Regions from separate parts of the Bacillus sp. CPT56D-587-MTF genome, predicted to be linked through region 3. Evidence: riboswitches for the same ligand, from Rfam matches in the RefSeq annotation. Region 3 holds a riboswitch; each other region holds the start of a gene.

Region 1 (7,230 bases), 2.2 Mb from region 3:
CTAGAGCAAGACTTTTTAAGAGAAAATAATACGTGGATTACGACATTAGATAAGAACGGGAATTTAAAACATGCAGATGATTTTTATTTTGAGGTAACGATAGATCGTAGGCAACAAAAGAGCTTTGGACAACAAATATTTAAAATTCCTTTAGGCAATCTCGTCAATATAGAGGAGATTGATAATAAATTATCGGAGCATTTTTTAGGGCAAGAAATTTATTTTTCTGGAGTGAGAAAAGAAGATAGTTTTATTCCATTCTCTTTTTCTTTATCTAAGCAGAATTTAAGCGGATCTAATAAACCGTTAGAAAAAGCATTTAATGAGAAAATGAGTAAATTAAATGAGGAGAAAAAGAAAGCAGCTGTGGAACAACTTGGTAAGGAAAAGAAGCCGGCTGTTCGGGAGCAAGCTGCTCAAGAACCAGATGTTTACATAGGAGGGCGTGTTACGAAAGTACAGTTTCCAGATGTAAAAGGCCCCGTAAATCCAATTTATAAAAACACTTTATTTTTGGATAGTATAAAAGAATTTCAAACGGATGTGTTACTAAAAGAGAGTAATCAAATAGAGTATTCAACAAAGACAATGGACTACGAAAAGAATGATATAAAATATAAATTATTAATGAAACCAATAAAAGAAAAAGACGGATCGGTAACATATATTTATGCGATGGCTTCTTTACAGCCGGTAGATGAAGCTGTACAAATGGTGCAAGATTATTATATCTATATCATTGCATTTGTAGTCGTTCTTATTTTTTTAGCTTCGTTCTATTACTCAAAACAAATTGCAAAGCCATTATTGAAAATAAATGATACAACAAAGAAAATAGCGCATTTAGACTTCACAGAAAAAATACCGATTACTTCGAAAGATGAAATTGGAGATTTATCGAAAAATATTAATGTGCTATCAAATAAACTCCATTCGCATATTGGACAGTTAGAAGAAGATATTGAAAAGGAAAGAAAGTTAGAAAAGACGCGAAAAGAATTCATTTCTGGTGTTTCACATGAATTAAAAACACCGCTAAGTATTATGAAAAGCTGTATTTCTATTTTAAAAGATGGGGTAGCTGAACATAAAAAAGAGTATTATTTTCAGGCAATGGAGAGAGAAGTAGACAAAATGGATACGTTAATTTTGGATATGCTTGAGTTAGCTAAATTTGAATCTGGTACATATAAAATGAAAAAAGATTCGTTTTATATTGATACAGTAATTGAAGGTATATGTGAACATCTATCTGTGGAAATAGAGAAAAAAGAACTTCATATTCATAAAAATATAAGTTCATTTGAAGTGATTGCAAATCAAGGCCGGATTGAACAAGTCATCGTGAACTTCATTACGAATGCTATACGATATACACCAAATAAAGAGGATATTATTATTTCTACAATAGATGAGAAGAATCGTATAAAAGTGTGCATTGAAAATAAAGGTACTCATATTGAAGAAGAGCAATTAGATAAAATTTGGGATCGTTTTTATCGCGTGGATACAGCTCGTCAGCGTTCACAAGGTGGGACGGGGCTTGGGCTTGCTATTTCAAAGAATATTTTAGAACTACATGATGCTGAATATGGGGCAGAAAATACAGAAGATGGTGTATTATTTTATTTCTATTTACCGAAAAAAGCGTAGACAATATGATCTATGCTTTTTTAATTTATTTTCATATTATCTTTACCTAATCTTTATTTTTAATCAGTATAATTTGTTTAGAATATGAGGTTATGTAAGGAGTCGATGAACCGTGCATAGCAATTGGCTAAGTATAATGGTATTTATTTTCTTTTGCGCATTTATTGTATTTTTAATTGATATTACGATATGAAAAAAGAGCGCTCATTAAGCACCCTTTTTTTGTGTATTCATTTGATAAGCACTGATGCTTTTGAATAATCGTGGTGAAGTGATAAATAAAAATATAAGTAAAACGGTACATAAAATAAAAGAACCAAGCATTGTACTTCCATTTACGATTAATGAATATAACACAGCTGATTGACCTTTCGGCGCATATTGTTCCCAGAAAATAATGCCGGCAATAAAGTGGCAGAAATAGCGAGCAAAGCTACCGATAAATGTAGCAAGGATAATATAAGCAAGGACTTTCTTACCCTGATTTTGTTTTGATGAATGTTTGTCTTTACGGTTACCTAAATTTGATTGTTCTAAGCTATTTTCATTGGATGTTAAAAGTGCTTTTTGAATTGGACGATAGAATAAGCCAGCAAATCCGATAAAAGCAAAGGCAATGAAGTACTCAATGAATGCTTGAACAGGTGTTAAAATATAAGCATCTCCCACGACAATTTGTAATAGTCCCCAAACTAAACCGCCTAAGAAAGCTGATTTAAAGCCCCAGCGGTAAGCAATAATAAAAATAGGAATCATAGCGAATGAGATAGAACCGCCTGTTGGAAGTTTAAGTGATAATGGTAAAATATCGATAATCATGGCGAAGGCTGCAAGAATAGCAGATTCGATCATCGCTTGTAAATTGGTGTTACGCATGTTGTCTCCCCCTAAATCCAAGTTGTACAAAAAAGAATAGATATCATAGGAGGATACGAAATACGTAAATAAAAATGAGGTATGTATTTCGGACGTTTGCACAATCCCTGCGTTAGCATTAACTAACAGGTTCGAAGGGTCGGAACGAAGTGTTCCCTCTCAGCGGCATGGCTCCCCCAGTGATAACGAAATTCTTTATTTGTTATTGTTTATTGTAAGCGAAATGGATGAGAATGGCAAACGAATACAGTATGACAATAATTGAAATAGAATTGTAGCGAAATGTTAATAAATATGAAGCAAAAGGGTATAGTACAAGAGAAATAGGGTGTGGTATAATTTTTTTGAAAATAATTATCATTCTCTTCTGAGGGGGAAGGTTATGAGCTTAGTAGATATTAAAATTGGAGAGAAAGTGTTAGTAAAAAGTATTCAGTCTTTAGATCAGCTATTAAAGCGTAGACTAGCTGCTTTCGGTCTTGCTGAAGGAAGCGAACTTCGCCTGAAACAGAAAGCGATGTTCAAAGGTCCTTGTACATTGGAGTGTCGTGGACAGTTAATTAGTATTCGTCATTGTGACGCGAAAATGATAAAGGTGGAATTAGCGTGAATAAGGTAGCTTTGCTAGGGAATCCGAATACAGGGAAGACATCATTATTTAATGCACTTACTGGTTCTTATGAATACGTAGGAAACTGGAGCGGTGTAACAGTAGAAAAAAAGGTTGGTAAATTAAAAGATAGACAAGGAACATTAATTGATTTACCAGGTGTTTATGATTTAAATCCAGTTTCACGTGATGAAGGTGTTGTAACAAACTTTCTATTAACAGAAGAATTTAATCATATGTTAAATATCGTAGATTCCTCGCAGTTTGAAAGAAATATGCATTTAACGTTGCAGTTACTTGAATTTGGTAAGCCAGTCTCAATTGGTTTAAACATGGTTGATGTGGCGAAGCAAAGAGGAATTGTCATTGATGTAAAACGATTATCAGAGCTATTAGGTGTAACAGTCGTTCCTGTTGTTGCAAGAAGTGGAAAAGGCTGTGAAGAACTGCTTACGACTCTTAAAGAAAATGACAAAAAAGAGAAAAAGCCATTCCTTATTTCATATGGTGTACAAATGGATGAAGGAATTGGAGAAGTAATTGCTCTTTTAGAGACAGCGAATTACGAGCATCCGAGATGGTTAGCACTTCAATTTTTAAGCAATAACGAAGTAGTAGAAAAAGAAATGAAAGCATTACCAATTTATAAGGAACTCATAGCCATTCGATCTCGCTTAGAAGGAAGACTTGATTGTACGTTAGAAGAGCACATTTACAAAACTCGTGAAGCGTATATTGAAAAGTTAAAAACAAATGTTATGAAGCATGAGAAAGAAGGGAAAATTCCTTTTTCAGAAAAAATTGATAGATTAATTACACATAAAATTTTAGGACTTCCAATCTTTTTAGCAGTTATGTTTTTTATTTTTCAGGTTACGTTTACGTGGATTGGTACACCTTTATCGGATATGTTAGATGAGTTTTTTGGTGGCCAGCTTACGGATTGGGTGACGGCTGGACTTACAAGTATTGGAGCTTCTGATTTTATTCAAGCACTAGTTACAGAAGGTATTATTGCCGGTGTTGGTGCTGTATTAGTATTCGTACCACAAATCTTTGCACTATTCTTTTTTATTTCATTATTAGAAGACTCAGGGTATATGGCGCGAATTGCAGTTGTTATGGATAGAATTATGGAGTTTTTCGGCTTAAACGGAAAAGCTTTTATTCCGATGATTATCGGTTTTGGATGTAACGTTCCAGGTATCATGGCTGCGAGAACGATTGAACAGGAAAAAGAACGTTTACTTACCATTTTAGTAACACCATTTATGTCTTGTTCAGCACGATTACCTGTATATGCATTATTTGCGGGCGTATTTTTCCCGCATAGTCAGGCGACTGTTGTATTTTCTTTATATGTTGCAGGGATTGTTCTTGCGTTATTAGTTACAAAAATTATGTCTCTTACAATTTTGAAAGCGGAAAAGTCTATTTTCGTAATTGAATTACCGCCTTACCGTGTGCCACAAGCAAAAACATTATGGCTAAGCACGTGGGAGAAAGGAAAAGGATTTGTTCGTAAAGCTGGTACATTCATCTTTGGTGGTTCGGTTGTCATTTGGTTATTAAACTATGCAGGTCCATCAGGATTTGGCGTTGATATGGGAGACAGTTACTTAGCGATGATTGGTGGATTTATCGCACCACTATTTGCACCGCTCGGCTTCGGAACGTGGCAAGCTGCAGCATCCCTTTTAACAGGATTTTTAGCGAAGGAAGTTGTCGTTTCTACAATGGCAATTATTTATGCAGTTAAAGAAGATGTGCTTGGAAATGTAATGGGAGCACATTATACAGCATTATCAGCTTATGCATTTATGTTCTTTATTTTATTATATGTTCCGTGTTTAGCGACGGTAGCTGTTATTAAACGTGAAACAGGATCAGCGAAGTGGACGATTTTCTCAGTCGTTTATCCACTCGTAGTTGCTTATGTATTAACGCTCATTATATACCAAGTTGGATCCTTACTCGGATTCTAGAAGGAGATGTATTGTGATGATGGTCAATATTATAATTGGAGCTATCATTTTTGGTTATGCAGCATATACGTTAGTTAATTTTGTAAAGAGAAGTAAAAAAGGAAAATGCGCGGCATGTTCTTTAAATAAGTCATGTCAGTCGCAAACTTGTAGCCCGGATATGGAGCAAATTGCTCATAATAAATAGAAAAAAGCTTTGCGAATTTCGCAAAGCTTTTTTGTTTTACTTTTTAATTTTTACAAGTTGAGAAGCTTCTACGCCTTTGTAACCAGGGAATTCTTTACTTGGGTCTTTATCAAATTTTAATACACCTACAGATTTTTCATCACCTTTTACATTGCTGTAAGTTGCGTCATCGACAATCGCATACATATCTGTATATGCACGACCACTTCCGATAATTGTGTTGCCTTCATATTTTAATTTTGCCCCATCAAGTGCAGCATTTTCTACTTTTTCTTTTGCAAATAATACACCTTGTTCTGTTGTTACAGCTGGTAATTTATCAAGTGGTTTCGTGTTGTCTTTTTCATCAACTTTGCTAAGTAACTCTTTTTTCACTAGTTCTTCACCAGTTTTCTTATCCATTACAAGAACTTTTTTACCATCTAATGTTGTCATTTTCATTTTATAGAAGTCTTTTTCTTTCACTTCTTTTTTGTTTTTATCTGTAATTTGCTGAACTTGTTCTTCTGATCCGTACAGTACAAAGCCGTTCGCTTTCTCTCCTAATAAAGAACAACCTGATAATGCTCCAAGTGAAATTGCTGCTGCTAATCCGATTCCTACTAATTTTTTCATGATGATTTCTCCTTTTATATGTTTTATAGTAAATACAATTTTTGTATTAGTGCTTACATGTGAAGAAGCTTGTTTGTTGCTTCTGGTATTAGTGTATAAGAAATATCGGAATGCAACTATCGAGTTAGCTTACAGTAACATTACACTTATGTAATTTAGTGAAATTGCACAAAAGTAAGTTAATTTCAAAGAGGGATAATGAGAATATATTAGAAATACAATATTGTATATAGAATGTCATATTATAATGGATGTATTTTGGAAATAACATGTAAGGACATATTAGTTTTGTTATAATAAACACATAGGCTGTAAAATGAATATTCTTTACTGTAAAGGGAGATTTTTCAGTTTTCCAAGTAGTGAATTTGAAATATGAGGTATATCATAGGAGGAATTTAGATGTCTGTATTTAAACGATTAAGAGATTTAACAATGTCGAATGTGTATTCGTTAATTGAAAAAGCGGAAGATCCAGTTAAGATGACTGATCAATATTTACGCGATATGCAAGCCGATGTACAAGAGGCTGAGAAAAGTGTAGCAGCTCAAATCGCACTTGAGAAGAAATTCAAAATATTATTTGAAGAGCAAGAAGCACTTGTGAAAAAACGTGAAGAGCAGGCTCATATGGCTGTTCAAGCTAATAACTTAGATCTTGCGCGTCGTGCATTAGAAGAAAAACAAAATGCAGAGCAAAAAATGAATGAGTATAAAGCAAGCTACGAGCAAAATAAAGCTGCTGCTGATAACCTGCGCCTAAAGCTAGAAGAAATGCGTAAGCAATTAACAGAGCTGAAAAATAAACGTGAAACACTTGTAGCACGTGTAAATGCTGCGAAAGCACAGAAAAATATTAATCAGGCGATGTCTGGATTTGATTCAAATTCAGCAAAAGCTGGTTTAAGCCGTATGGAAGAGAAAGCCCTTCAATTAGAGGCTGAAGCGGAAGCAAGCGGTGAAGTTTATAAGAAAGAAAAATCATTAGATGATGAATTCGCAAGCTTAAACAAAAATTCTGCTGTTGACGATGAATTAGCTCGTATTATGAAGCAGTATGAGAAATAATATAGAATAAAGACAAATGAACCGACATGTCTAAATATATTCATGTCGGTTTTCTATTATATTTTAGAGGAGGTTTTGCAATGACATGGATGAATGTAGTTGCCATGCTTGTATGGACTGGAGCGAGTGCAGTACTTTTATTTGCAATTATGTGGGTTGATTCAATTTTTACAAAATACAATGATTTAAAAGAAATCAAAAATGGAAATACAGCTGTAACAACTCGTTTTATTATG
Region 2 (7,230 bases), 1.9 Mb from region 3:
GACGGTTTCATTCGTCATTCCTTTGTCCTTCAGCCACTTATTTTGTTTCTCCCAAGATTCTTTTGAATCTGATAAGAATGGCTCATCTTTCGTTTCCATCTTCTCTAATAAAATTTTCATACTTTCCTTTTCAACTTCTGGCACAAGTGGGAAGTTTTCTTTTTCTTGATGATTTAATAAAATATTCAATGCTTCATCTGGGTTTTTCTTCATGAAATCATAGCCTTTTTTCGTACCACGTAAGAAAGCTTGCAACGCCTCTTTATCTTTTTTCAACGTTTTATCACCTGTTACAAACACAAGCTCATGATAGTTTGGTACTCCGTAATCAGCTGGATTAAAGTACGCTGGTTCATGGCCTTCATGACGCATAACAGGTACTTCATGGTTAATGTATGCCCCTGTTACCGCATCTACTTTCTTCGTAATTAATGCTGGTACTAAATCAAAGCCAACATCTACTACTTTCACTGTATTAGGATTACCACCAGCTTCTTTTACCATCGTTTTTAAATACATCTCACTTAATGGTGTTCCAGAGTATCCTACTGTTTTTCCTTCTAAATCTTTCGGTGATTGAATGCCCGCTGATTTCAGTGATACAACATGATTTAATGGTGAACGTACGACAGCCCCAATTGATTTCACTGGAATTTGCTCATTCGCTCTCGCCATAACAACATCTGGCTGATAATACAAGCCAACTGTCACCTTCCCTGCTGCTGCTAGCGTTAATGGATCAGTCGGATTAGAAGGGAATTTAATATTTACCTTTACACCTTCTTCTTTAAAGTATCCTTTTTCAATTGCTGCATAGATAAAGCTATGTACCGCATTTGGATACCAATCTAACATGACTGTTATTTCTTTCTCTTTTTTACTTTTGTCTGATGCTGAATTACTCGAACATCCTGCAATTATTGCAATTAATAATGTAAACACAAAGATGCGTTTTAAAAATTTCATGAATGCTTCCTCCAACTAATGAATTTCTTTTCTAATATGGAAATAATTACGACGAAGAAAATAGCTAATAATGATAACAATACAATAGGTGCAAATACGCCAGCTCCATCTAACTGCGTCATCATTCTCTTACTGAAATATCCAAGCCCAGCTTGTGCACCGAGCCATTCTCCAATTGCTGCTCCGATAACACTAAGCGGAACTGCAATTTTTAAAGCTGAGAAAAAATAAGGAAGAGCAGACGGCAACTTTAATTTAAGAAAAATATCTCTTTTTGTTGCTCCATATGTAACTAAGAGCTCCTCCCATTCTTTTTTCGTACTACGCAGTCCATCATACGTATTGACCGCAATTGGGAAAAACGTAATTAAAACTGTGACAACAACCTTACTCCAAATTGTATATCCAAACCATAAAACAAATAGCGGAGCAAGCGCAGTAATTGGAATCGTTTGTGAAGCAACTAATAATGGATAAAATGCTCTTTCCATCCATGTACTCGCATTCATTAACATCGCTAGCCCTACACCTAATACGCTAGAGATAACAACACCTATTAAAACGACGTATAACGTTGCAGGTAAATGAACTGTAAATAATATGTCTTTTAGTTTCCATATCTTCATTACAATCGCAGACGGTGACGGTAAAATGTACATCTCATCTACAATTCTTGCTCCTATTTCCCACACAGCTAGTAAAATACTAGAAAGTGTAATAGCAGGAACTAATTCTTTCAATCGGTTCATCACACAAGTACCTGCCTTTGTAACATACTAAGAAGCTCATCTTTCAGCGCTAATACTTCCGGTTTATATAAATCTTTTCGTGTTCTGTTATGATCAAGCGGTACAGTCCGCTCAGTCAAAGTCGTTATCGGCTGCTGTTCCACTACTAAAACTCTGTTTGAAAGAAATAACGCTTCTTCAACATCATGAGTAATGAATAAAATTGTTTTTTCCCACTCTTGCCATTGTTCAAACAACCATTCTTGCAAAGAGGTCTTCGTTAAAGCATCCAACGCACTAAATGGTTCATCTAACAGCAATATCTCCCCGCCTGTTAATAAAGTTCGAATAAAAGATACACGTTGTCTCATCCCACCAGATAAATCTTTCGGATATTTTTGCTCATACCCTTGCAAACCAAATTTATGTAACAGTTCCTTTGCCTTTACTTCTGCTTCTTTCTTCTGTACACCTTGGCACTCTAGCGGCAGGGCAGCATTCTCAATAATTGTTCTCCACGGCAAAAGCATATCTTTTTGCGGCATATATCCTACAGGATGGTTCTTTGTTTCTGTCAGTTCTATCTGTCCAGTACTTACCTTTTCTAGACCTGTAATAAGGCGAAATAAAGTACTTTTTCCACATCCACTCGGTCCGATAATACTGACAAACTCTTTCTCATATATAGAAGCATTTAATTCATGGATGATTGGTTTCTCATCGTAATGAAAAGAAACATTATGAAACTGTAGTATGTTCTTGCTCCTCAAATCCCCACATCTCCTTACGATAGGACATATCCCAGAATAAATATTCAAATCGACTGGAATATAAGAAGATCTCCTCTAATCTTTCTAGTTCTTTCTCAGACTTTCCAACTGCCATTTCATTTAATAAATCTATTAACCAAATACAAAGATTACCGTATTCTTCCGAACTATATCCTTGAATCCACTCACCAAAAAACTCATGATCTCTTGCTCCAGGAATATCATTTAAACGCTTTCCAATTTCCCAATAGCTCCACATACATGGAAGAAGCGCTGCTATTAATTCCGCAAGTGTGCCATTTTGAGATACAGACATCATGTAATTTGTATAAGCTAAATTTTTAGCAGATGGTTTCGCAGACTCTATCTCCTCTATAGAAATTCCAAGTCTTTTTGCATATTGTTTATGGATTGTCATTTCGCCATTTAATATTCCATCAATTTGTTCAGCGAACTTTCCCATTACTTGTGGATTCGTTGCTTTTACAACACCAATCGCATATAACTTTGCATAATCTAGCAGATATAAATAATCTTGAATAATATAATACTGGAATTTATCTTTTTCTAACGTGCCATCTCCCATACCCACTACAAACGGATGATTATGACTCATCTCCCAAACCGGTTGCACAGTTTCTAATAATCTATCGCAAAATTTCATTTCTCTATCCCCTTTCAATATATGTATCTAAATAAAAAACCACTTCTATATATAAGAAGTGGTTACAGCAAATAAAGTTATACATTTATTCGATGTTCCACTTCCCTTCGCTAGTATTACCTAGATCAGGTGTTGTAAGGGTTAAGGATTATTCCTCTCTCAGCAAGTCAAGCACCCCTAGTGGTTTCAATATGAAATTTTCAAATAAAAAAGCCCCGTTTCTATACGCAAAGAAACGGGGACTCATTGTTAGTGTCCGAATTGCTTCCCTACGCTAGCATAATCTAGATCAGGTAATAAAAAGGATCAAAGGCTTACGGCCTACTCTCAGCTGGCAACACCAGCTCTCCTAGCAAACTATAAAATTATCACTGTCAGTATAACACCCTAATAAGACATCATCAACTTTTTTAATTTTCTTAATTGCCAACATAATATCAAAATTATACAATACATACATTCTATTTTAGAAAATAAAACCCCAATTAATTGTATAAAAAGGAATCATTATCCTCAAAAAATTTATTTTTATATTGATTTCATATTACATTTATGTGAATACCCCCACTATATTATATCTTTATACTATAATAAAATTACAACTATACAACTAGAGGAGGTCTCTATTCCATGAATATGAAAGCTACTGCTTTAACAGCAACTACTGTAGCGATTGCTTCTTTACTTCCTTCTATGGGTGAAACAAATGTACAAAAAGCAAACGCTGAACAATTATCTAATATTAAAACTGGGTATGTCAAAGTCGATCAAGTAGCATTACATACAGAAGATAACGTAAAAAGCACATCAATTGATACAATTCGCTTTAATACAAAAGTGAACATCATTGAAACAACTAATGGTTGGTATAAAGTATCTGTTCATAATAAAGTAGGTTATGTACAAAAAGATGCTATTTTACTAAAAAACAAACTTCAATCTAATGATCAATACATCGTTAATGCTAATGCATTAAACGTTCGCTCTGAACCTAATTTAGAATCTTCCATTTTAGATGTATTACCAAATGGTAAGTTTATTACCGTTCAAGAAGATCAAGGCGAATGGTATAAAATATCACATAATGGCCAAACAGGTTACGTACAAAAAGCATTCATCTCTAATGGTTCACAACCCTTAGTAAAAGGAATCACCGTTCAAAATAATACAAAATATACTGTTGCAACACCTAATCTAAATGTACGTAGCACAGCTAGTACAAGTAGCGCTCTACTCGGTTCATTACAAAACGGTACTCAAGTACAAGTAGTAGAAACTGTAGGTACTTGGTATAAAATTCGTTTTGGCACAGGATACGGATATGTAGCAAAACACTATGTAGTACAAAATCAACCACAAGCTAAAACAGATCAGCCTTCATCAATTCCAGCTGCTTTCAAATTCCCCGCTCAAGGAAGAATTAGCTCAACCTTTGATATACGCTGGGAACAAATGCATTATGGTATAGATATTGCCGCTCCAGGAAACGTCTCTATCCAAGCTGCTGCTGCAGGTAAAGTTGTGAAATCTTATTATTCAGCTAGCTATGGCAATGTTGTTTTCATTGCGCATCAAATCAATGGGAAATTATATACAACTGTTTATGCTCATATGAAGGATCGCACTGTACAAGCTGGTGATCAAGTACAGACTGGACAATTAATAGGTCATATGGGAAACACAGGTCATTCATACGGGCAACATCTTCATTTTGAATTACATAATGGAGAATGGAATTTTGAAAAAACAAATGCAGTAAATCCACTGCCATATTTAGTTAGGTAAATTGTATGCCACGCAATATACCTCTTATAATTGAATACGTAGCCTTTTTAGGTTTAATCTGTTGTTTAATCATTTACAATACAAACATTGTATTTTTATCTATTATTATTGCTTTTGTTGCATTAGAAATTATGATGGAATCATTTCAAGTGCAACTAAAACAAAAAATTGCCCATATTTATAATGCTATTTTTCTTTTGAGTGCTCTCATAACAAATATAATTAGTAATGGCTTTTATTTATCTACTGTATTTCCAGTATTCTTTATGGCTGTTTTATTATTTGTAGCTAGATATATTAATGTCCCTTATAACCAAAAACAAGAACAAGAAGCTTAGAAAGAGGAGACACTGTGTACCAATCTTTCAAAGATGCTCCAATAAAATACATATTGCATTTGTATAAGAAAGCCAATACTTTTTTTGGTATACAAGGAAGTTATACTGCACAACTTCTCCTATATGGAATGTTGTTTCTTGTCTTAATCACTTTCTCCTTGTTTTACTAACAAAAAAGGATCTCACATAAACTGGAGATCCTTTTTAATTTATATTAATTTTTCATATCGAAAATATTGTTTATCCACAAGCATATTTTTCATAAATAAAGCTTAGATTATATTTTTTCTCTAAGCTCATTCGTTGTTCGTCATCGCACCAATAGAAAAGAATATCATGAATCGTTGCGTAACGCTTATTTTTAAGAAATAGCCTAAAAAATGATGGTAAACAATCATGTAATTGTATAAATATATAATTGCGTAGTGTTTCTTCTTTATATTCAATGCCCTTACAAATATACAGTAATTCTTCACAATAATATGCATGCTGTGGAACTTGTATCATTTCGAAAAATGGCACATAAGATAGTAGCTTTCCAATAAAATGACCATATCGATCCATTACTCCTATCGTCATATGCTCCATCATTTCTTTCATCACATATAAATAATCATCTACATGCGTTGTCTTTAATGGGTCTAAGCGATCGGAAATTTGAGATAATACAGCTCTTTGACATGCTAAAACTGCCTGACTAGGTCCATAATATGATAGGAAATCTGTACACTTACGATATTTCCGTAATAAATCATGTGTATACAAATCATATACAAAAGTATTACAATACATTGCTAAACTCATCATATCACTATTTAATTGCTCTTTTGATAATGATTTCGCTCTCTTGCACATATAAAAGAATGTAAATTCCAATACTTCTTTATGAGATAATAAATGTTTACAATCGGTTATACACTTCTCATTAAATTTAACTCTATCCCAAATTTCAATATCCCTATCTGTCAATTCACCTATACGATATTTAATAATTAAATAATTTAAAGCAACTGATTGCGTCAAAAGATCCCATGTTTCATATTCCAATGAAGTATGAACAAACTCAGCTAATCCTTGCGCTATCATAAAATCATTTGCCTCTTCATACCAACCAATCTCTTGGCATAAGCGAAGAATACGCACTAAAGTTGGAATTTCATCTTTATGAAACTGCGGTAATTTCTTTGCTTTATTCATGCCATATACGATAAATGCCGCTAAATTTTCTTCTTTATAAAATTCTTTCTCTTTCCATACTAATATAGTTCGTTCTTTCCCCTCACCTTTTGGGTGACAAGGTACAAGCAAAGAAAATAATTCAGCGAAATTATTTGGTTCTATATATGTATCTGTAACCAAATTCCAATTTGGATCGCCCTGTACAGCCTTCATATAATTCCCCTTCCCTTTTCATCTATGTAGGAAATATTAATTTATTATCGCACCACTAAAAATTAATATTGTTATATTCAAAATCTCTCATAATGCTTATATCTATCAGTATATCATCTTTTCTCTTATTAAAAATTAAGAATAACAAATTTTAAAAAATGTCGAAATTATTAACCACATACTTATTATATAATGTCTCAGATACATCACGCTAACATATTAGTTTAATCCATATATACTAGAATAATGTATCTGAAATTTATATATAATTTAGCTCTTTATGAGTGACCATTAAACTCTCGGTTAATGAAAGTTTCAATTTACTCTGTACGCTCTGAGATTTCGCTCAAGGCAAATCCAGCTTGATCATCTGCTGATTCCCTTATAGCTAAATCTCCTAGTGCTAACATGCCAATAAGTTGACCACTATCAACTACTGGTAATCGTCTAATTTGATGCTGTGCCATTAGCTCTGTAGCTTTTTCAATAGAATCATTTGGAGAAACTGAGATAATATTTGTTGTCATTACATTTGTAATCTTATTAGATCCAGGATGTTTTTCAGCAATCCCTCGAACGACTAAATC
Region 3 (7,230 bases):
CTCATCGATGCTTCCCTATGTTTCTGTTCGTTACATCTAAGTAGGAATAGCGCTACAAACTAAGTTCAATACGTACACCAACAAAGTATGACTTATCACTAAATGATGCACCTTGTTCATATACCTATTTTTGCTATGGGCTCATTTTTATAAAGTGAAACTTTAATCAGTGGGGTTTTGTTCATCCCCTACCTAACTTCTTTGCTTCCGCTGAATTTTGAGGTGGGGGGCTTACTGCCCGGCAAATAGCGGGATAAATAAAAATTAAAAAATATGAATTCTAGCGTCATATCTTCATACTTACTAAGTTCAATTAATTTCTCAATAATTATGATGCCATGTCCTATATATTTCCGTGTGCTGCTTAGATTTTTCTGTACTGTAAATGGCTTTCGCTATAACACCTCCAAGTGACCGGTTTCTATGACAGATAAGAAATTCCTACAAAGAAAAAAGCCCTAATTAGGGCTTTTCATTCTATTTCTCCAGCAAAACTCTCTATGAAATTCCTAATAGAAAAAAGACACACTTAGATTGATGCGTCTTTTTGTGATGCCTCTTTTGTGAAATCATATAAAGCAATTGCGCCTAAAAGAACAAGTATACCTTGAGGAACATCTAGCAAAATGGTTTTCCAAATTTCTGGAATTACCCATTTAATATCTGCTGCTGTTTCAAGATATGTTTGGAAATAGCTGATTGTAAAATTAATTATCCCTAAAAATACAAACAACGATAAACCAAATCGAATTAATTTCTTATTTGTAAACATATAACACCTCTCAAAATTCATTGGATATTCCTGCTTTTGCTTCTTTATATTTCCATATATTTATATCTAATTTTAACACATAAAGAACTCAAAAAAATACGATATGCATATTTGCATATCGTATTAACAACATTCCATGATAATTTAGGAATTCCTGCGAAGAAAAAACAACTCCGTTACAGCTAATAGCTCGGGTTTCTTTTCTTATTTAACTTCATACCACCAACATTTACGTTCTTTAATTGTAAAATAAATGTGACAGAAGTTTATCCAGTTAATGCGTAGACAAGTAAATGAGCTAAATTATCGATATTCTATTTCGCCATATCCGTAGCACTAATAACTTTACGCAAATTTGACAAGAAAAAATATATAGATAGGTATGATCCAGACCTATCTATAACATTACTTCTATTCTTTATCCAATTACGTCTTTTACGTCTGTATCCACTGGCCACTTTTCTAATGTATAAGCCATTTCCCAAAATGAATATTCATATTGACTGCTAATAATAAAATGCTGTTTCATACGTTTGCGGTCTGCCTCTGTTACTTTTTCAGCGATAGTATCTAAACGTGTAATTTGTTCTTCAACTAGCGTACGGAACCAATCAGATCCATAAGCAGAAATCCATTCGTTATAAATTGGCTCTTCCGGCTGGCACTCTTTTAAGCGTTCGCCAATTTCATAATACAACCAATAGCAAGGTAAAATTGCTGCAATGATATCTCCTAAATGCCCTTCATACGCAGCACGATACATATGTGAAGTATACGCATATGCAGTTGGCGCAGGAATAAAATTATCTTTTTCTTCTTTCGTTATCCCTAGTTTTTTAGCAAAATTCTCATGTAAAGATAACTCTGCTTCATATGTATTTTGAGCATGATGTGCCATACGAGCTGTCGTCTCTAATTCAAGAGCTTTTGCAGCTCCTAAAGTTTGTACTCTAGCAAAATGACTCAAATAATATGAATCTTGAAGCACATAATAACGAAAACTAGCTAAATCTAACGTTCCTTCACCAAGTTTTTTTACAAAAGGATGGTTAAAACTCGCTTCCCAAATTGAATCTACTTCTTTACGTAATGATTGTGAAAAAGTCATTTAAATCCCTCCAATAATGTATAAAATATAAGTATTTATCCACAATTATTAAAGCTGTAAAATAAAAAAACTTTCTTTACAGGCGTAAAGAAAGTGAAATTGACAGTATTTATTTACTCATTAAATAGCAACGTCTTTCCCACTTCCCTACGCTGGCATTAACCAGATCAGGTACTAAGAGTCTCAAAATCACATTTGATCTCAGCCTATAAAAGGCCCCCCTAGTGGATAAATATTTTGTTTTTATAATGTATTCATCATAGCATACTTCGTGAAACTGTCAAAAGAATTCGTTATATAATCTCCTTAAAACCCTTCTTCATTTCTAACTTTTAATGATGTTTCAATAATCATATCTAATAGTTTGCTATAACTAATCCCCGCTGCTTCTGCACTTTTTGGCAATAAACTTGATTGTGTCATCCCTGGTAATGTATTAATTTCCATTACATATGGAATTCCGTCCTTCACCATCATATCAACTCTTGCATAAACACTACACTTTAATGCTTTATAACAAGCAAGTGACGCTTTATTTACACGTTCCTTAATTTCTGCTGGAAGTTCGATAACTTCCTCAACTGTACTAGTATCATCATATTTTGCATTATAGTCAAAGAACTCGGCTGCATGTCGAATTGAAACTATAGGTAACTGTTTTCCATCCAGAATTGAACATGTAATTTCATCACCTTTTATATACTTCTCAATTACTACTTCAGAATCCCATTCGAATACAGTTTCTAGCATTGAGATCAATTCATTTTTATTGTAAACGATTTTCACTCCGACACTCGATCCGCCAGAGTTTGGTTTTACTACTAATGGAAATCCTAACTTATCTAACTGGTCAAGCTTTAGATCCTCCATTTTTGTAAGTTCAATCCAATCTGGTGTTTCTACACCTTCATAACGTAAAATCTTTTTCGAAATATTTTTATCCATACATATACTGCTAGATAACATATTACTTCCGCTATAAGGAATCCCTAAACTCTCCAGTGTTCCTTGAACTGTCCCATCTTCTCCGTATTTTCCGTGTAATGCGAGCAACGCAAAGTCAATGTCTTTCGCTTTTTCAATTAAATCCATTTTTTCATTTAATGTAATTGGAACTATTTCATATTTATTTTTATCTAAATGAGCAATCATTTCATTCCCCGTCATAATTGAAACTTGTTTTTCAGACGATACCCCGCCCATAATAACACCGATTTTCATTTTCTCAACTCCAAATTTCATTTTTTAATGTATCACCAATTATTTTAATTCCCCGAACTATTTCTTCTTCTTTCAAGCGCGAAAAACCTAATCGGAAAGTGTTCGCTCCTTCTCCATCAGAGTAAAAAACATCTCCAGGTGAAAACGTAACGCCTTTCTCATAACACTTTTGTAAAAGTGTGCGGGCATTCATATGCTCTTCTAGCTCTATAAATAAATGAAGTCCACCATCTCCAGTCATTCTTTTAAAAGGAATGTACTGGTTACATGCCCCGACAGCTAACTCATATTTTTTCTTATAAACAGATCTTGCCTTTTTTAAATATTTTTCAAAATATCCCTCATGTAAATATTGAAACAGAACAGCTTGATCTAGCGTAGATGTGTGAATCGTTCTTGCTCTTTTTACGCTTTCTAAATAATGAATCAGCTCTTTATCTGCAATAATCCAGCCTACACGTAAACCAGGGAAAAGTACCTTTGAAAAGCTACTAATATAAATCACATTATTGCCAGCTCCCGCAAAAGTTAATAATGGAGCTAAATGTGAACCTGAATAACGTAATTCTTCATTAAATCCGTCCTCTATAATAGGAACCTTGTATTTTGAGAATAACCTCATCAATTCCGTTCTTTTCTCTGAACTCGTAACAATACCGGTTGGATTATGATAAGAAGGAATTAAATAAGCAAAATCAAAATCTTTTTCACGCAAACTTTTTTCAACTTCATTCGTATCAATACCATCCTCATGCATATCAATCCCATGAACTTCAAGTCCATGTAAACGGAAAAGCTTAAGTGCAGCGTGGTGAGTTGGATTCTCACAAATGACACGCCCGGATTTTTTTGATAAAGAAGAGAGTACAATATCCAACCCTTCTGTAAATCCATTTGTAATTAGAATATCTTTATTCGAAATGTCTACACCTTTCATTTCCATGTAATGAAGTAAATAATTCATTAACGGTCTATATCCCTTTGCATATCCGTAGTTCAATACGATGTCCCCTTCAATGGACATACGAGTAAGAAAAGCTCTTTTGAAATTTTCAACATCAAATAGCTTCTCATCCGGGGCTATACTATTAAAAACAATCATTTCCTTTGCCCAACGAACACCATGTTTCATTAAATCTAATTCGTCCGCTAATGCGGTCACTGTATTAAGTTTATTTTTCCAATCTATTTCAACAGACGAAGTGTTAGATATATCCACCTTCGCAACAAAGTTCCCTTTTCCTTTAACTGCATAAATGAGTCCTTCTTGCTCTAAATCTGCATAAGCAGCGAGTACAGTGTTTCTACTCACACTTAGTAATTCACTTAGTTCCCTTGTTGATGGGATTTTTTGATCCCCGAGCAAATGCCCTTTCATAATCATCTTTTTCAAATAGTCTTTTAATTGAATATAAACTGGACGATCTTTAACAACTTTAAAATCCTTAAACAATTCCTTACCCCCTGCAATCATTTTTGCATATTTATTTCATTCTCAAAAGGTCCACGACATATGTATTTTTTATAAAGGGCGGTACGGTCTTACAAATCTTTTCGATATAAGTTAATTACATCTTTTAAAGCTGCAGCTGCAGCGCCTCGTGGATTAGAAGCCCCACCAATTGTAGTAACTTGTCCCATCGTATCTGTAAAGAATGTAATTCCTTTTTCGGTCCCATTTACATTTGCTAACGGATGATCTTTTTCTATTTCGCACGGTTCAACATTTAAATTCACATTGCCACCCTCATCCTTATATATTGATGCTATTAATTTAATAATTTTATGTTGTTCCTTAGCGTTTTGTATTTGCTGTTTTGTAACGTGCTCAATTCCTTTTATATGTATATCAGTAAGTGTTTTCTCTGTTTCCATTAAGCTGTTAGTCAAAAGTAACAATTTACACGCACTATCTGAACCACTTATATCTAATATAGGGTTTGTCTCAGCAATCCCTTTATTTTGTGCTTCTTTCAGCGCTTCTTCAAATGTCATATCTTCCTCATACATTTTCGTAAGAATATAATTAGTTGTTCCATTTAATATTCCTTCTATTTTATCAATACTGCAACCGGCTAAACTAAATTGTCCGATATCTAGTGTCGGCAGTGCAGCGGCTGTTGCACCGCTATATCGAATTCGTACATTTGCGCCTCTTGCTGCTTCATTTATTTCTCTCCAGTTTGTAACGAGCGCACCTTTAGAAATTGCTACTATATCCATCTGTTTCTCAATCGCTTGTTTCATATATTGTTTCCCTGGATTTCCATCTTTAAGATTTGTAACCGTTGATTCTACCAATACAGTACCACTTATGCTAGTTATTGCACGTTCCTTCGGATGATACTCTAAATATTTTTCAATTGCAGCGGTACCGCCACCATACATCAATAAATGATGAAGAGATAAGCCTTCTTCATTATGTATTGCAATATTTCTCCCTAATACGCCACTTACAACTAATTGAATCCCATATGTTTCATATATATATGAATATTTTTCATTTAATAATTTTATAAACTCTCTGCCTACTGTTCCGTATCCTGATAATACAACTTGAATTTTCATAATATCCCCCCATATTTTTCTACCAAATCCCTCTTTCAATATAATATAAAGCGCTCTCGAATTCCATCGAGAGCGCTTTATTATTACCTATTTCGGTAAACGTGATAGCTTTTCAGCAATTGTTCTATAAAACTCTTGAATGCTAGAAAAACCTAACGAGTCTGAAACACTTAACCCTACCATGTCGAGATGGTCCCAATTCGCTTTCGTTTCGATATGATTCCATTTTCCAACCTGTAATGACTCATTATTATTTACAGCAACATTAGAAGATGGTGCAATCATGGAATTTGTATTTACTACACCATCATTTTGCCACCAAGAAGTATCAACTAGCGGACGGTTTTCTTCATATCTCGCATAAGAACCTAAGAAAAATGCATTTCCCATTAACACTTTATTCATCGTTATATGAGGCAAATGTAAACCTGTTATAGGTGCTGCTTGTGATGCATGTCCACTATAGGATAAATAATACACATCTGGTTGCGTCTTTACCCAATTATTTAACTCCTTTGCACCATCTGTACTTAAATCCCACTGACTTATATCTTTTGTATTTTTCCAAAGTGAACTATTTAGAATACGATTACTATATTGGAAAAAGGACTCTCCAGCATTCTTCTTTATACCCCATTGATCCAATTTAAAATCATATAATGTAAATTATTGTTTCCTCCAAAGCTTGCAGCTGTAATGAGTAAATCTTTAACAAACGGCAGTAGAAGACTCCCATCCGCAAGTGTTGTACCGTTGTGAGGGGTTGCTAATGTTGTAACACTATGAACATATGATTTTCCGCCTTCAAATAGTGGTGATATTTTGGTGTTTGGGTGATTTTTCACATAATTCTTTTCTTCAAGACTACCTTCTTTTAATAGCTGTACTAATGTTCTAATCGTTTGTCCACCCATGCTATGTCCAACTAAATGAACTTTATTTGTTTCACTCCAATTCGGCGCAAAACCACTATAAGTTCTGCCAAAACGATTATGTCCATGTTTCTCAGCATGGACTGCACCATAGTCTACTGTCCCACCGCTAATTTGTGCATACAATTCACATGCACGATCCCAGTTACTAGAAACAGGTCCAACAGCTGCGGTATGTACCGTATAACCATTTCGTTTCAAATCTTCCTGTATATCATGAACACCACCCCAATATTTTACGCCAAGCATTTCTTCTCTACCCCATCCAGCAAATCCATTCACCAATATGATAGGATAATTATTTTGTTGCCTCTCTTCAGCGTATGATATTTTCGCTGCGAATGAACATACGGTCACTAATGCAAAAAAACATATTTTTAAAAATAACTTCCCCATACTTTCTCCCCCCTAATAAAACGTTTACATTTTTCTTTTTAACTAATTAACAGAATAATTTAACAACTTAAACATAATGTAAAGTATTTTATATACTTTGTATATATAGAAAACATATACAAATGTTGATAAATATTAATTCAAGTAAATATTTACTTTTTACAATATAACTTGTAAATCTATTTATTTAGATTTATAATTAGATATAGTTTCCTCATGTTAAAAAGATTTAA

Evidence for each region. A riboswitch is a leader RNA that binds a small molecule or an ion and turns the genes downstream of it on or off. The one in region 3 is predicted to bind thiamine pyrophosphate.
Region 1: another riboswitch for thiamine pyrophosphate. It lies ahead of thiT (energy-coupled thiamine transporter ThiT); the one in region 3 lies ahead of tenA (thiaminase II).
Region 2: another riboswitch for thiamine pyrophosphate. It lies ahead of tenA (thiaminase II); the one in region 3 lies ahead of tenA (thiaminase II).

What each region holds. Positions count from the first base shown of each region.
Region 1 covers NZ_JBYTEF010000001.1:4,448,061-4,455,290, reverse strand. Annotated here, with positions in the region: gene AC3WVZ_RS23000 (sensor histidine kinase) at 1-1,653, shown strand, start outside; gene thiT (energy-coupled thiamine transporter ThiT) at 1,861-2,529, opposite strand; TPP riboswitch at 2,616-2,717, opposite strand; gene AC3WVZ_RS22990 (FeoA family protein) at 2,912-3,139, shown strand; gene feoB (ferrous iron transport protein B) at 3,136-5,124, shown strand; gene AC3WVZ_RS22980 (FeoB-associated Cys-rich membrane protein) at 5,141-5,311, shown strand; gene AC3WVZ_RS22975 (lipoprotein BA_5634 family protein) at 5,348-5,926, opposite strand; gene AC3WVZ_RS22970 (PspA/IM30 family protein) at 6,329-6,994, shown strand; gene AC3WVZ_RS22965 (DUF350 domain-containing protein) at 7,075-7,230, shown strand, end outside.
Region 2 covers NZ_JBYTEF010000001.1:374,976-382,205, reverse strand. Annotated here, with positions in the region: gene AC3WVZ_RS01980 (ABC transporter substrate-binding protein) at 1-966, opposite strand, end outside; gene AC3WVZ_RS01975 (ABC transporter permease) at 963-1,715, opposite strand; gene AC3WVZ_RS01970 (ABC transporter ATP-binding protein) at 1,715-2,464, opposite strand; gene tenA (thiaminase II) at 2,433-3,128, opposite strand; TPP riboswitch at 3,214-3,317, opposite strand; TPP riboswitch at 3,378-3,489, opposite strand; gene AC3WVZ_RS01960 (SH3 domain-containing protein) at 3,759-4,913, shown strand; gene AC3WVZ_RS01955 (hypothetical protein) at 4,919-5,251, shown strand; gene AC3WVZ_RS01950 (DUF3965 domain-containing protein) at 5,492-6,643, opposite strand; gene AC3WVZ_RS01945 (CBS domain-containing protein) at 6,964-7,230, opposite strand, start outside.
Region 3 covers NZ_JBYTEF010000001.1:2,241,815-2,249,044, reverse strand. Annotated here, with positions in the region: gene AC3WVZ_RS11460 (DUF3937 domain-containing protein) at 530-793, opposite strand; gene tenA (thiaminase II) at 1,191-1,880, opposite strand; TPP riboswitch at 2,008-2,113, opposite strand; gene AC3WVZ_RS11450 (D-alanine--D-alanine ligase) at 2,187-3,101, opposite strand; gene pdxR (MocR-like pyridoxine biosynthesis transcription factor PdxR) at 3,106-4,554, opposite strand; gene AC3WVZ_RS11440 (homoserine dehydrogenase) at 4,644-5,669, opposite strand; partial or broken gene AC3WVZ_RS11435 (esterase/lipase family protein) at 5,757-6,997, opposite strand.